DNA from 2 places in the Bifidobacterium thermacidophilum subsp. thermacidophilum DSM 15837 genome. Region 1 is predicted to be linked to the other one. Evidence: riboswitches for the same ligand, from Rfam matches in the RefSeq annotation. Region 1 holds a riboswitch; the other holds the start of a gene.

Region 1 (7,745 bases):
GTCAGCCAGCGTGAGGTCGGCACGGACACGTTGAGTTTCGCGGAGGCGCTCAAGCACGCGTTGCGTGAGGACCCGGACATCATCATGGTCGGCGAGTTGCGTGACCTGGAGACGATCAGCACCGCGTTGACGGCGGTGGAGACCGGTCACCTGGTGTTCGCGACCCTGCACACGCAGGACGCGGGCTCGACGGTGGACCGTCTGATCGACGTGTACCCGGAGAACCAGCAGCAGCAGATCCGCGTGCAGGTCGCGTCCACGTTGCGGGCGGTGATCGTGCAGACGCTGCTGCCGAAGGCGAGCGGGCACGGGCGTGTCCCGGCGACCGAGGTGATGTACGCGACGCCGGCGATCAGCGCGCTGATCCGCGAGGGCAAGACGCACCAGGTACGCACGCAGTTGCAGTCGGGCGGCGACCTGGGCATGCACACCCTGGACCAGGACCTCGCGCGGCTGGTCAACCGCGGCGACGTGCAGCTCGACGTGGCCGAGCAGCGGTGCCAGGACCGCAAGGAGTTCGAGAAACTCGTCCAATCCCGCGTCGCCTACTGAGCCGCGGCGGTAGGAGCCACGTGTCTCCTACCGAGCCCCGGCGTCTGAGTCCCTAGCGGCGCCCAATCCGGTTTCGGCCCCCGTCCACACCATGCGGGCGGGGGCCGAACCATACCCCCGGCAACCCGGACTGCCATCGTGCGAGCCAATCCTCACAAACCGACGCCCGGAACAATATCGGGAAATTAGCGCATGTCCCCACATACGCAACACGACACAACGGCCATCCAACCATCGCCAACCATGACAAACCGTCACCACACGCATGCCACGGCATACGGAACTCGACAGAACCCACCATCCGCAGCCCCAATACCACATACGCCACCAGGCCACGCACGCGCCGGCATGCGCAACTCAACAGAACCCACGCGTGTCACGCCCACCATCATGACCAACCCCACGACACGCATGCGCCGGCATGCGCAACACGACACATCACCCGCCCGGCCACCGCCGGCCACCGCCGACCATGCCAATCAACGCCAATCAACACTGACGACCAACACCGGAGCAATCAGTCGTCGACATCAACTGATATCGACGACCATCCCTTTCGGCGCCTCCTTGTGGAACACTTTGCGATACACATCGCGACGCATATACACGCTGCACGTCGAGGCTTTGTACTGGTCCTTCCATGGACGTACCAAGTGCACGTACCGTACCTCAATGTAATCGGCACGGTTGTATCCCAGATCCTTAAAATAGAAGGGCTGATATAGCGTGAAATACAGCGCCGGCTCTTCCTCGTTCTTCCACGTTTCGAGGTCTTTCTTGGCTTGTCCCGCAGGCTGATACCACAACAGATAGCTTGATCCGTCTTGCGAATTCGATATCAGATTCTTGCTGAAATACGGATTCGCGACAATGAGGTCGGCCGGATACCATGTGGTGAAATCGATGCACTTGTCTCCGCCGCCGCAGTAGGCGCCCTCCCATTTCTGCCTTTCCTCTTTCGTCGCCTCCAATCGCGTCCATCCGGACATCATTCTCTCGTTCTGCAGGTTTCCACGCTCAATCAGCGAGCTCAAGGCACGTGCCTGGGAATACGGGTACAGCACATCCGTAACGCAGGCGTAGACATTCCAGTAGACGCTGATGCTGAGCAGAAGCACTCCCACGCATTTGCCGGCATTAATTACCAGCGCACGATCGTGTTCACTCATGTGTGCGAATGCGCGGGCTCCCAGGGCCTTCATCCATGCCGGAACATCATCCGTATTCAAAGGGCTGTCACGGTATAGGACACACAACATCATGATGAAGAACCCAAGTATGATTCCTTCATGATGAGCGGCAAAATATCGAGCTCCCAGCACACTCATCATCGCATATGGGAAGAGCAGGAGACCAAGTTCCTTGCGTCGATAGGCAAGATGGATAAACACCGCCCAGACGAGACTGGAGATGACGACCATCATTACCCACTCCCAGATGGATGCGGAAATAAAACTCATCATGGCATCTGAAAACACTGAAGTGAACATCATTTCTGAGGGCAGGCAGAACCAGAAGCGCAACACCATCTGCCACGCACTGGGCAAAGGGAAATCCACAAGCATGTCCAAACCGCTGTCGTACATGTTGGGTCTCGGCCAAACAGGGGCGGCAATCCCAAGACCGACAGCAACCACACATCCACGGCGGCGCAAGGCGACCGGAAGACAACCGTGTCAGCGCCCCGGGGAGCCTCAGCGCTGTCAGCAACGCCTGGAAAAGACCTACGTCATTCGGACTCGGCAGGACATACGTAACCTCTTAATATTATCCGGAACCCTGAACCTCAGCGGCGTGCAACCTGCACGCGCCAATCCGCCCTGAATCCACCCCGTGTCCACGGGCATCCATACGATGACTCGAGTAATCCAATGCAGGGGAGCCCGCCGCAAGGCAAGGCTGAGAAAGGCACCGTGCCTGACCCTTAGAACCTGTTGGTTAGAACCAGCGTAGGGAGCAATGATGAGCACAGACGCATCACCAGATATCACCGGCAGTACCAGCGCAGCCCTGAACGGAACACCGTTGTCAGCGGACGACCCCGAGCGCCAGCTGATTGCGAAGGCTGTGCGTGAAGTGAAGGAAACCACTCCGCTCGCCCAATCATTCACGAACTTCGTGACCGTCAACCTCGTCGCCAACGCGCAGCTCGCGGCGGGCGGCACCGCGGCGATGAGCTACCTGCCGGACGACATCATCGACACCGCGGCAATCGCCAAGGCCACCTACATCAACGTCGGCACCCTGCTGCCGTTCTTCAGGGACGTGCTCGGCAATATTGCGCGGTCGTTGCAAGCCATGCACCACCCGTGGGTGCTTGACCCCGTCGCCGCCGGCATCGGGCGCACCCGTTCTGCCATTCTGTGGTCATTCCGCTCCGCTCCCCCGACCATTGTGCGGGGCAATGCATCAGAAATCATCGCGTTGGCGGGAATCTGGGATCTTAACGTCCCATCCGCAGGTTCCGATACAGGAGCCAAGAAGGGAACCACACGACCGGCAGGCGTCGAAGCCGTAGATGACGTGGACAGCGCCACAAATGCCGCAATCGTGATGGCGCGATATTTGCGCAACTACGCGCCAAATCACCGTGCCGCTGTCGCCGTGTCCGGCGCCACGGATCTTGTCACCGACGGAGACACCGTGTACCGGTTGCCCGGCGGCAGCTCGATGATGACGAAAATCACCGGTGCCGGATGCTCGCTCGGCGGGGTCACCGCCACCTATCTCGCCGTAGCCGATCCGCTTACCGCCGCGCTGGCTGCGAGCGCATTGTACAACCGTGCCTCCGAGCAGGCTGCGGAAGGCTGCACCGGACCGGGAAGTTTCCAAACCCGATTCCTTGACGCGCTGTGGAACGTCACCGCCGAAGACATCGCCGCATCGCCAATCATCGTGTTGCAAGTCCCTGCGTCGCAAAACAGCGTATCGTCAGACACCGCGGGCACGGCCTGACACAAGTCGCAATCGAACCGCGCCAAGAATGTAGACGTTGCTCCACCGTCAAGAGGCACGCCCGGCATGCCCGCAACACCGACGCGGTGAGACCAGCGGCGAGCAACGATTACGCAAACGTAATCATCCCACCGGCATATTTTAGTGAGATATTGCTGATATTGAACGAATGAATCGTTTGCATAGTATCTATACATTCGGCAGTATGCCCCAGTACGATACTTCGGAACTTCAGAACCAAGGGTCACAATCGGCCCAATAACAGAAAGAAACACCATGACCAACTACCCCTACGTCTCCATGCGCGATACCTTCGACTTGACCGCCTACTGCATCCTCGGGTCGCAAGATACCAAGGGACGCCCGGTCGGCGATATCGTCGACGACGCGCTGCAGGGCGGCGCCACGTTCATCCAGTTGCGAGACAAAACCGCGGACGCCAAGCAGCTCACCGAAACAGCACGGGATATCGCGCAGATTATCGAAGACAACGGCAAGTCCGACACGGTCGCCTTCGTCATCGACGACCGCGTGGACGTCGTCTGGCAGTGCCGCAATCTGGGTATCAAGGTCGACGGCGTGCATATCGGGCAGGACGACATGGACCCGCGCGAGGCGCGACAACTGCTCGGCGACGACGCCATCATCGGCCTGAGCGCGGAAACCGAAAGCCTCGTCAAACTCATCAACGAACTGCCGAGCGGCTGCATCGACTACATCGGCGCCGCACCGCTGCACCCCTCCACCACCAAGCCTGATGCCATCGTCGTCGAGGATGACGGTAGCAAGCATTTCCTGAGCATCGACTTGATCAACACCATCTGTACTGCCAGCGATTATCCGGTCGTTATCGGCGGTGGCGTGACGCTTGCCGATATGCGCGATTTGGCCGCATCCAAGGCAGCCGGCTGGTTCGTGGTGTCGGCGATTGCAGGGGCGGACGATCCGAAAGCCACCACACAAGCCATGGTGGATGCATGGCGGAGTGTTCGCGGGAGCGGACATCACGGGTATGCGGCGCGTACGCTCTCGCATGCCCCGGCAGCGGGGACATCATCCGTGGGGAACGCCGATGAGGTGCCCGCAGTACTCACCATTGCCGGCAGCGACTGCTCCGGCGGGGCGGGAATTCAAGCGGACCTGAAAACCATGCTCGCGTGTGGGGTCTACGGCATGAGCGCCATCACGTCCATCACCGCGCAGAACACGCAAGGCGTCAGCGCGGTCGAAGATGTGAGCCCGGATATCCTCGCTGCCCAGCTGGATGCGGTATACACCGATATTCCGCCGGCAGCCACGAAAATCGGCATGGTTTCCAACGCACGACTCATCGCGGTCATCGGTGATGCATTGCGCAAGTACCAAGCACCGAATGTGGTGCTCGATCCGGTCATGGTCTCCTCCAGCGGCACGCGCTTGCTCGACGCGAATGCCGAGAGCGCGTTGACCGGACTGTTTGGGTTGTGCCGGCTCATCACCCCTAATATTCCCGAGGCGGAAGTGCTGTGCGGGCAGGACTTCGGCGAGGGTTCCATCAGCACACCGGATGCCATGGCTCATGCCGCCCGGCATCTGGTTTCGCGGTATGGATGCGCTGTGCTCGTCAAAGGCGGGCACAGCGTTCAGGGTGCAAGCGACGTACTCGCCGACACGGACGGGAATTTGGTGTGGTTCCGTGGCGAGCATATCGACAATCCCAATACGCATGGCACCGGCTGCACGTTGTCCAGCGCGATTGCGAGCGCTTTGGCGCGCGGAGAGACGCTGGCATCGGCGATTCGCGATGGTAAGGCATATCTGACCGGGGCCATCGCCGCGGGGCTGGACCTCGGGCACGGGTCCGGGCCGATGGATCACGCGTGGCGGTGGCGGACGCGCTGACCTTCGTCCGCAGGACGCCGAGTGACTCGTCATTGTGACCGGCGATAATCAGAAAGTAACATCAGGTAATCCACCATATGAGGCATCGACGGAGGGATCCCGCGGATAGCACGGATGCCTCCTGAGCAGAACCCAACAGAAAGGAACACTATCACTATGACCCTCGATCGCAACGCGGAACGTCAGGAAGTGCCGGTCGACCCGGAAACCGGCAAGCCGTACATCAACACGGTCGCAGCTGTCGCCATCAGCCCGGCCGGAGCGAGCCCTGAGAAATCAACGTATGTGGCACAAGCGGTTGATGTGATTCGTCAGTCGGGACTGCCGAACGAGACCAACGCCATGTTCACCAACATCGAAGGCGATCTTGATCAGGTGCTCGCCACCATTCGCGATGCGACGATGAAGCTCGCGGGACAGGGCTACCGCACCGACGTGGTCATCCGGCTGGATATTCGCCCTGGATTCAGCGGGCAGATTCACGCCAAGCAGGAGCTGGTCAACGAGATTCTCGACGGAAAGCAGGACCAAGGCAAGTGACGGCCGAGCGTCGGCGCCAGGAAGCCATATCCCGCTGTTGTGCGACGCCATAGTCGCACAACAGCGGGCCACCATCTGTGCCGGAGCGGGCAGGATGTCACAGGTCGTCCAACACGTGGTCATCATACGAAACTCCGCAGGATTCTCCATGCTCCCTCTCGGAATTTCAGTACAATAGGACTGTGGTAACAATCAAAGATATCGCAGCAAAGATGCACACATCGACATCGACGGTGTCGCTTGTGCTGAATCACCGCTACGACAAGCGCGTGCGGCCTGATCTGGCACGCGATATCCTACGTACTGCCGAGGAAATGGGATACCACTACAACGAACTCGCGGCGTCCCTACGCAAAGGTGCCACGCATACTATCGCCTTCATCAGCGATCAAGTCGCCACTACGCCGTACGCCGGCGAAATCATTCACGGAGCGCAAGATGCCGCACGCCAGCTCGGCTACATGATGTTCATCATCGACGCGGACGGCAAACGGAATCTCGAACAGGACCTCAGTCACATGCTCGGTTGGGGCGTCGGCGGATACATCTACGCGAAATTCGCAAACCGACTGGTATCCGTTCCCCATGCTCTCAACGACCGGCCCGTGGTCGTTGTCAACGCTACGGAATGCAACGGCGCACATCCAAGCATCGCACCCGATGAGGTCGGCATCGGCTATAGCGCAACGAAATATCTACTCGACGCCGGTTGCCGGCGCATCGCCTACATCGGAGTCGGCGTCGGAACGCTTGCACAAACCGGTCGGATGACTGGCTACGAGAACGCGCTTCACGACGCGGGAATTCCGTTTGACAATCGACTCATTGTCCGGGTATCGCAGGGCACGCCAGCGTTCGGGGCGGTCGAACGGCTGCTTGATGAGACCGAACCTGATGGCGTGTTCGCATTCAACGATGCCCGGGCGGTGTACGTGTACGACTATGCGTTCAAACATGGACTCACCATCGGCAGCGACCTGTCAGTGATTGGTGTGGACAACCACGAAGTCATCTGTGACACCACGGTGCCTGCGCTGACCAGCGTGGAACTTCCCCACTACGAGATGGGGTTCTGGGGAGCTTGCAAAGTCATATCCATGATCGAAGGCGGCGACCCGATTACCGAAAATCGCGCAACACCCGCTTACCATGCTGTCACCATCCCGACAGTTAGCGGGGACAAATCGCCGGCGCTCATCCCCTGCGCAATCATTGCCAAACAGTCGGTTGTCGGAGAAGTCTCGTAGGGCTTGGTTTTCTAAGGGTCTGAGGTGTCATACGGAAGTTTTGGATTTCCGGGGCATGCTGGCGAGAATTCCCGGAACCTCCAAATCGCGCGATCCGCCGGTCCCATGTTCTCAACGATTCGACGAAATCACCGTCCCACGGCTTGCGCTGGATGCCCGACACACGCCCCTTCACAAACCAGCTACGCTCAGGCACCGCTTAACGTAACCAGTTTGTGAGAGAGAACGCCGCAGCTTACTTCTTTACCCCGCCGAACCGGCGATCGCGGTGGATGTAATGGTCGATTGACCGCCAGAACGCTTCACGCCCATAGTCCGGGAACAGTTCCGGCACAAAATCGTATTCCGCGTAAGCCGCCTGCCATGCCAAGAAATTCGAGGTACGCTGCTCGCCCGACGTACGGATCACCAAATCACAATCCGGAATATCCGGGTTGTACAGGTGCTCGGCGATCATCTTCTCGGTGACGCGATCGCCCTTGATTTTGCCGGCGCGCACCTCACGCGCGATATCCGCGCACGCATCAGCTATTTCTGCACGCCCGCCATAGTTGATGCAGAACACCACGT
Region 2 (7,745 bases), on a different contig from region 1:
GGGTCCATACGAGCCGCGGCCTCGGGATCCTTGGCCTTGAGCTCTTCGAACAGCGCGGCGGCGCCTTCCTCGCGCTCCCGCTGTTCCAAACGCTTGCGCACCTCGGGATCGGTGCCGGGGAAGGAGATGTCGTCAATCGCAGCGCGTGCGTACAGGCCTGAACCGCCGACCAGAATCGGCCTGATGCCTTGCGATTGCAGATCGTTGATACACTCGCGGGCAAGCGTCTGGAACCGGGCGACACTCATCGTGTCATCCGGGTCGATGATGTCAAGCAAATGATGCGGGACCTCGGCTTGTTCCTCAGGGGTAGGTTTCGCCGTGCCGATATCCATGCCCCGGTACATCTGGTAGGCGTCCGCGTTCACGATTTCCGCGCGCTCGCCGCGTTCCGTGAGAGCTTTCGCTATGGCGATGCCCAATCCGGTCTTGCCTGACGCCGTCGGACCGACAATCGAAACGGCACGCGGGGCCGAAGCCCCTGCGGATACAGTTGGCGACTGCTCGCAGCGGTCCAACAATCCGGAATCCTTCAGTTCTCCCATCGGTTCACTCTCGCCGTCCGCCTGCAGCATATACGCCTCCATGTCTGTCGTTTCTCTCCACCACTGTACTCAACCCACCCAGACGCCGTGGGACGCCCGGCACCGGTGTTCAGCCGCGACGGACCCGATAGGTTTGTCCCGCCTGCGGATCGGGGTCGGCAATCAGATTATGCTCACCGGCGTGGGTGACGGTCGCCGTCACAAAATCACCGACCTGCGGCTGCGGGCAGCCTTCAGGCACGCCGATATGCACCAACGCCCCGGTCCGCTCACGGCCGGTGACCCGATGCGTCTCATCGTCCTTCTTGCCATGGGTTCCGGTGACCATGACCTCCACATCTCGCCCTTCGAACTTGTCAAGCTCCTCTTGCGTGATCCGTTGCTGAAGAGCGAGCAGACGGTCGAAACGCTCCTGGACAACCTGCTTGGGAATCTGTTCCATCGCGGCGGCCGGGGTGCCCGGACGAGGCGAATATTCGAAAGTGAAGGCGGTCGAGAACCGCGCCTGTTCGACCACGTCGAGCGTACGCTGGAAATCCTCCTCGGTCTCCCCGGGGAATCCGACGATGATGTCGGTGGAGATGCGGGCGTCAGGCATCGCCTCCCTTACTTTGGACAGGATGGTCAAGAACCGTTCCGTACGGTACGAACGCCGCATGGCGCGCAGTACACGATCGGAGCCCGATTGCAACGGCATGTGCAGCTGGTGCATGACGTTCGGCGTCTGGGCCATCGCGTCGATGACATCGTCGGTGAATGCGGCGGGGTGCGGCGAGGTGAACCGGACGCGCTCCAGCCCCTCGACCTGTCCGCAGGCACGCAACAGCTTGGAAAACGCATACCGGTCCCCCATCCCGTAGCCGTACGAGTTGACGTTCTGCCCCAACAGTGTCACCTCTTTGGCGCCGTTGGCCACGCACTCGCGCACCTCGGCGAGCACATCGCCCGGGCGCCGGTCATGCTCGCGGCCGCGGGTGGTCGGCACGATGCAGAAGGTGCACGTGTTGTTGCACCCCACCGAAATCGACACCCACGAGGAGATACGCGAGGAACGGGCAGCCGGCAACTGGCTTGGGAAATAAGTCAGGTCGTTGGCGACATCGATCTGCGGCTCGCCGGTCGCGCGCGCTTGGTCAAGCAGACGCGGAAGTGAGGCAATGCTTTTCGTACCGAACACCGCATCGACCCACGGGGTCCGTTTGGCGATGCGCTCGCGGTCCAGCTGGGCCATGCACCCGCCGATTGCGATCTGCACGCACGGATTCGCATGCTTGTAGCGCGCCCAGCGTCCGATGGTGCCGTACATGCGTTCGGCGGCGTTCTCCCGCACCGCGCAGGTGTTCATGACCACAAGATCGAAATCATGCTGTGCGATCTGACGTTCACTCGCCGGCACGTACCCGTCCTGCTCCAGCACGCCTGCGATACGCTCGGAATCGTGCACATTCATCTGACAGCCGAGCGTATGAATATAGAACACACCCTTGCCGCGGCCGTCCGGCCGAACATTCCCCGACTGCCCGGCAGCCGGTCTCGAGGCGCGCTCCGCCTCGGTCATCATCGCTTCATCCATAACCGCCGATTGTATCGTCCGGTCGGCACACCGCCGGCGTGCCCGAACACCCGGCATGTCGCCGTGGAATCCGACACGTCCGGGGACCTCACGCTATCATGGTCAATCGTGATACTTGACCGACATAACCGCATCAATATTGGAGAGATGAAAGCGCGGCTGGGCGATTTGAAACTCGGCGAACAGTTTCCCGCGGAGGAGATTACCGAATTCATCGACCTCATGCAGGTCTATGAAGGCGCGATGTACGAAATCAGCACCAAGCTGGAAATCCTTGACAGCGAATTCCAAGTGCGATTCGCCCACAATCCGATCCATCATATAGAACGGCGATTGAAATCGGTGGATTCCATCCTCGGCAAACTGCAACGCAAATCACTGCCAATCAATACCCGGTCAATCAAAGACAACCTGTTCGATGTCGCCGGTATCCGCGTGATTTGCAACTACCGCGATGACGTGTACTCGGTTTCGAACTACCTGTCGGCACAATCGGATATCCAGGTGCTGCGCGTCAAGGATTACATCAAGAACCCCAAGCAGAATGGCTATCGCAGTCTCCATGTGATTTACGCCGTGCCGGTATTCCTGTCCGCGGGGGCGCATTACACGCCGGTCGAAGTGCAGTTCCGCACCATCGCGATGGATTACTGGGCGAGCCTTGAACACCAGTTGCGTTATAAATCCGACCTGCCCGACGCCAAACTCGCCGAACATTCGCAAACCCTGCTCGATTGCGCGCGTAGTCTGCAGAACATCGAAGCGCAAATGCAGGGCATTCACCGCGATATCACCGGGGCCCCGCGTGTTGAGGAGGCTCCGCAGGCCTGACGTCTCGCGTCTTGCGCAGAATCCCGAAACATCTGGTGCGTCCCGCTTGCCGACAAGGCGCACCAGATGTTCTTCCCGGCGCAGAATGTCAATACCATCGTGGGGGCGCCGGACCCCTGGGTCTCAAGGCCTTGAGACCCCAAAATACCCTAGAATCCCAGCGCAGGTCTGGTCAGTCCTTGTTCAAAGAAGCGGAACTCATGCTCCGACGAAACGAGCGCCGCATGCATCATATGCTCATATTCGTCAATCGATGCTTCGGCGGCCAGCCGATCACAGATCTGCACCTCGCGCAGCGTGCTCTCGGTGAATTCCGGGTCGGAGTACATGCGGATCCACTCGCCGAAGGGATGTGTGTCGACATCAATATGCTTGTTGCGCACCTGCTCGCGCATTTCCTTGCCCATGGCGGCGTACATCCAGAAACACGGCATGACCACGGCGGCAAGCCGGGCATACGAGCCGGAATCGGCGACCCGATGCTCGTGGCCGATATAGGCCGCGGTCACCTCGGAGCGGGAAGTGCCAGACGGGTCGAATCCATGCTTGACGTACCAGTTGTGGTGGAACATTACCTCGGAATCCACACCTCCGGAAGCCGCCTGTGCGAAGAACACCCGCTCGTCCAGGCGGTCGGCACGCGAGGAGGCGAGCGCCAGCAGCGACGTGTAATCGGTCAGATAGATGTCGTCTTGATGCAGGTAGAACGCGAAATCCTCCAATGACAGCGTGGCATCCACCATGCTGGTGATGAAGCGCATGCCGTGAATCCGTTCGCGGATGGGCCGCACACGGTTCCAGTAGTCGGCGCTGAAGCGCAATCCGGTCGGCGCGTGCTGCCATGTGAAATCGACTGGCCCGTGCCCTTTGCCCACGTGCAAACGGTCGGCGACGGCGATCGCCCCGTTCATCCACGTTTTCGCACGGCGTGCGGCCTGCTCCCATGTGTCGCATTGCGGACGCAGCGCGGCGAGCGTGCTGGACAGGGTGTCCCCCGTACCGTGGACGTTGTGGGTGCGCACCGCACGGCCTTCGATACGCGTGGTGCGCACCTCGCCCTGCCCGTCGGACGGTTCGGCGAGGACGTCGGTGCTTGACGCGCCGCCGGCGAGCGCGAGCGCACCGCCTTTGGCGTATACGGCGACGCCATAGCGCTTGCATACCTCGCGTGCCATGGATTCCAGCGTGTCGATATCCGCGGCTGGCTGGTCGGCGTCGGCGAGTGCAGCGAGTTCCGGCACATTCGGCGTGATGATGTCAGCCATGGGGATGATGTTGCGCAGGGCCTGTTCGGCTTGCGTGGTGAGCAGGGCGTCACCGGATTTCGCGTACATGACCGGGTCGAGGACGACTACCGGTTTGGCGATGCCCTCGTCACGGTAATGCTGCTCCAATGCGGTCAGCCACCCTTTGACCGCTTCGACGAGTTCGGGGGTGCCGAGCATACCGATTTTCATCGAGTCGATGATTGCGTCGTCGCTGACCGCATTGAGTTGCGCGACAAGGAAGTCCGGCTCCATGTTGACGATGCTGGTCACGCCCTGGGTGTTCTGTGCGAGGACGCTGGTCATGGCCGCATACCCGAACACTCCTTGTGCAGTGAACGCTTTCATGTCCGCCATGGTGCCGGCGCCGCCGATCGGGTCTGAACCTTCGATGGACAGGACTCTCAGCCGGGATGGCGCGTCTGCCGCACGCTCCCCCGCGGCCTCCAATTGTGCGAGCGCCGCCATGGCGCCGGTGACGCTCGGGGTTTCATTTGATTGCTGGTATTGCGGCTCACTCATGCCGGACATCCCTTCGCTAGTGCTGACTAGATCAGGTTCAACGGGTGTGTTCTCAGCCTGTCGGCACCCCGTGTCACCGGCAATCCACCATAGCCGACCCCACGGTCAATGCCGCCCTGCACACGTCCGCTCGGTTCGGATATGCTGGAATCATGCGAGAGAATGAGAAACGACGCCGTATCGTCGGCAGTGCGTTGTTGCTGCTGACATCCCTGATCTGGGGATTCGCCTTCGTCAGCCAAGTGCAGGGCATGCAATCGGTTTCCCCGATGTTCTTCAATGCGATCCGATTCACCTTGGGCGCCGTGTCACTGATGCCCGTGCTTGTCGTGATGTCAAGGATTCAGGCGGGGCGCGCGGCAACGCGGCAGTCCCCGAAAGCCAGCCGCGGCACTGTGGCGGTATGGTCCGCGGTGTGCGGGCTGATTTTGTGGGCCGGCGCCACCTCGCAGCAATACGGGGTCCAATTGAGCATGTCCGCCGGGCATTCCGGATTCGTGACCGCCTTGTATATCGTGCTGGTTCCGGTGCTCGGTCTCCTGTTCCTGCATCGGCGGATCCACATGCTCACCGTACTGGCGATTATTGTGTCGATAGTCGGGTTCTATCTGCTGTGCGTCACCGACTCCATCCGCACCATCAGTGTGGGCGATCTGGTGCTGCTGGCGAGCGCGGTATTGTATGCCACGCATATTCTCGTCATTGATCGGGTGGGCGGCAGGCTCAATCCGATTGCATTGTCGCTTGGCCAGTATCTGGTGGTCTCGCTGCTCAGCTGGGTGTCGACATTGGTGTTACACCAGGTGGATTGGCAGGGTGCGTTGGCCTGTGCGGGCGCGCTCGCGTACGCGGGCATCATGTCGGTGGGCGTCGCATACACGCTGCAGGTGGTCGGGCAGCGGGTTGTTCCACCATCGCAGGCCTCGATGATTATGTCGTTGGAATCGTTCTTCTCAGCTGTCGGCGGAGCGCTGATCTTGCATGAGACGATGTCGGGACGCGGATATGTGGGCTGTGCCATGATTTTCCTCGGCACGATTCTCGCCCAAATCGATCCAGAACATCTCATCAGACGATTTTCTCCAGATGATTCCCAGCAAAAGACCATAGAATAATCGCAAGAAAGGAACAATCATGACCTACGATCAGCAGCCCCAGAATCCCTCACCTCAACACATCCAATACCAGGCCGACGGACAGGGACAGCCACAGTACGGCCAACCCCAGTATGGCCAGCCGACCGCGCAGCCACAGGCCGTTTACTATCAGTCCCCTGCCGGCGCCGGCACGAGCGCAGGATATGCAGCCCCAGCTTCGGCCATTCCCGCCCAGGTCGCGTCAGTCACCGAACATGCGGAACGGACCTCAATGATCCGCGCCTACGCCGAAATGACTGCCGGTCTCGCGGTAACAGCCGTAGTGGCGGTGCTCACCCAGACCTTCGGACTGCTCAACAGCTTCCTGGCGGCCACCGGCAGCCTAGGGTGGATTGGTCTGATGCTCGTGCAGATTGTCATGGCCATCGCCATCGGCAATCGTGCGATGAATCTCAAGGCGGGAGCCGCACGCGTCCTGTTCTACCTATATGCCGCGTTGATGGGCTTCACGTTGAGCTCGATTTTCATGATTTACGACCTTGGCTCAATCGGAACGGTTCTTGCGCTGTGCACCGGGTTCTTCTTCGTGCTGACCATGCTGTCGCTGACCATGCGTTCCAGTCTGTTGAAAGCCGGCCCCATTCTTCTGGCCGCGCTCATCACTTTGATTGTCGGCGAATTCGTCATCATGCTCGTCGCTCCGGGTTCGACCGGAATCATGGTGATCTCCGCGATCGGCGTGCTCATCTTCGCCGGGCTGACCATGTACGACGCGCAGAAAACCCGTGTCCTGTTCGCGCAGTACGCCGGACAGCCTGAAGCAATCAAGAGCCTGTCAATCGTATGCGCGTTGAATCTGTATCTTGATTTCGTGAATATGTTCCTGTATCTGCTGCGTCTGTTCGGCAGCCGCGACTAAGGATCACACGTGCTGCGCGGTGCATACGTCGCACAGCACGTGTGATGATCGCAATCGGGCCCGGTCCCCTCATCAGGGACCGGGCCCGAATCATAGTCACGTGTGCATGCATCAGCGCGTCGAAACGAAGGTCGGGAACACCTCGTCGATCACCGCCGACCCCTTCTCCTGAGCGGACTGCGCATAATCGAAACGCAACGTGAGAATCGACTGCTGGGTGACGATCTCCTTCACGTATGTGATGGTGCCGTTCTCCGCATAACTGCACACCATGATGTCGCCGGACAGCAGATGGTAGGACACACTGCGCCCGGAAGCGCAGGCGGAGTATTCGCTCGAAACCGTAGCACCAGTCGTATTCGATGCGCCGGAGACCTTGATGGTCATGCCGATTGAATCGTCGGTGAAGGTTCGTGTCGCGCCGTTATCGGTTTCCTCATGCCAGACGTAGCCGTCGGGGATGGACACCCGGTACCCCATCGCATCATTCGTGTACACACCCGCCGGAGACGGTGTGGCAGCTGCGGATGGTGACGACGAAGAAGCCGATGTCGATGCGTCAGCCGACGGAGATGCAGGCGCTGAGGCGCTGGCTGTGGCGTTCGCAGACGGTTGGGTCGCCGATGTGCCATGATGGCGTGTCAGTGCGAACACAATACCCGCGCACACCAACAGCGCGACAACAACCACGATGATAATCGTGGCGCGCACCGGGGTCGCGGTTTTGCCTGCTGCTGGCGATTCCTCCGGACGTGCGGCCTTGACGCGGCTGCTTGCCGCATTCCGGTTTGTCTGCGGTGCTTCGCCGTTGGGCCGGTAGGCGGGCTGATTCGCGTCGGCGGGGATGGCGACGGTCGCTTCATTGTCGCCGGTGGGCTCCTCGGCGACAGGAAGCTGCCCGGTGGTGTCGGCTTCGTCAGACGGCAACGGCTCTTCCGCGCGCGCCTCTCCCTCGCCGGATTGCTCGAATGCAAACGGGAACTCGTTCGTAGA

What was found. A riboswitch is a leader RNA that binds a small molecule or an ion and turns the genes downstream of it on or off. The one in region 1 is predicted to bind thiamine pyrophosphate.
Region 2: another riboswitch for thiamine pyrophosphate. It lies ahead of thiD (bifunctional hydroxymethylpyrimidine kinase/phosphomethylpyrimidine kinase); the one in region 1 lies ahead of thiM (hydroxyethylthiazole kinase).

The regions. Positions count from the first base shown of each region.
Region 1 is NZ_AUFI01000009.1:397-8,141, forward strand. It holds partial or broken gene K315_RS0105565 (type IV pilus twitching motility protein PilT) at 1-552, shown strand, start outside; gene K315_RS10420 (hypothetical protein) at 1,083-2,015, opposite strand; TPP riboswitch at 2,418-2,525, shown strand; gene thiM (hydroxyethylthiazole kinase) at 2,515-3,507, shown strand; gene thiD (bifunctional hydroxymethylpyrimidine kinase/phosphomethylpyrimidine kinase) at 3,784-5,388, shown strand; gene K315_RS0105585 (thiamine-binding protein) at 5,545-5,928, shown strand; gene K315_RS0105590 (LacI family DNA-binding transcriptional regulator) at 6,111-7,175, shown strand; gene K315_RS0105595 (isoprenyl transferase) at 7,411-7,745, opposite strand, start outside.
Region 2 is NZ_AUFI01000008.1:249,140-256,884, forward strand. It holds gene miaA (tRNA (adenosine(37)-N6)-dimethylallyltransferase MiaA) at 1-575, opposite strand, end outside; gene miaB (tRNA (N6-isopentenyl adenosine(37)-C2)-methylthiotransferase MiaB) at 655-2,118, opposite strand; gene K315_RS0105185 (GTP pyrophosphokinase) at 2,266-2,949, shown strand; gene thiD (bifunctional hydroxymethylpyrimidine kinase/phosphomethylpyrimidine kinase) at 3,099-4,736, opposite strand; TPP riboswitch at 4,728-4,817, opposite strand; gene K315_RS0105195 (DMT family transporter) at 4,889-5,851, shown strand; gene K315_RS0105200 (Bax inhibitor-1/YccA family protein) at 5,871-6,752, shown strand; gene K315_RS0105205 (hypothetical protein) at 6,864-7,745, opposite strand, start outside.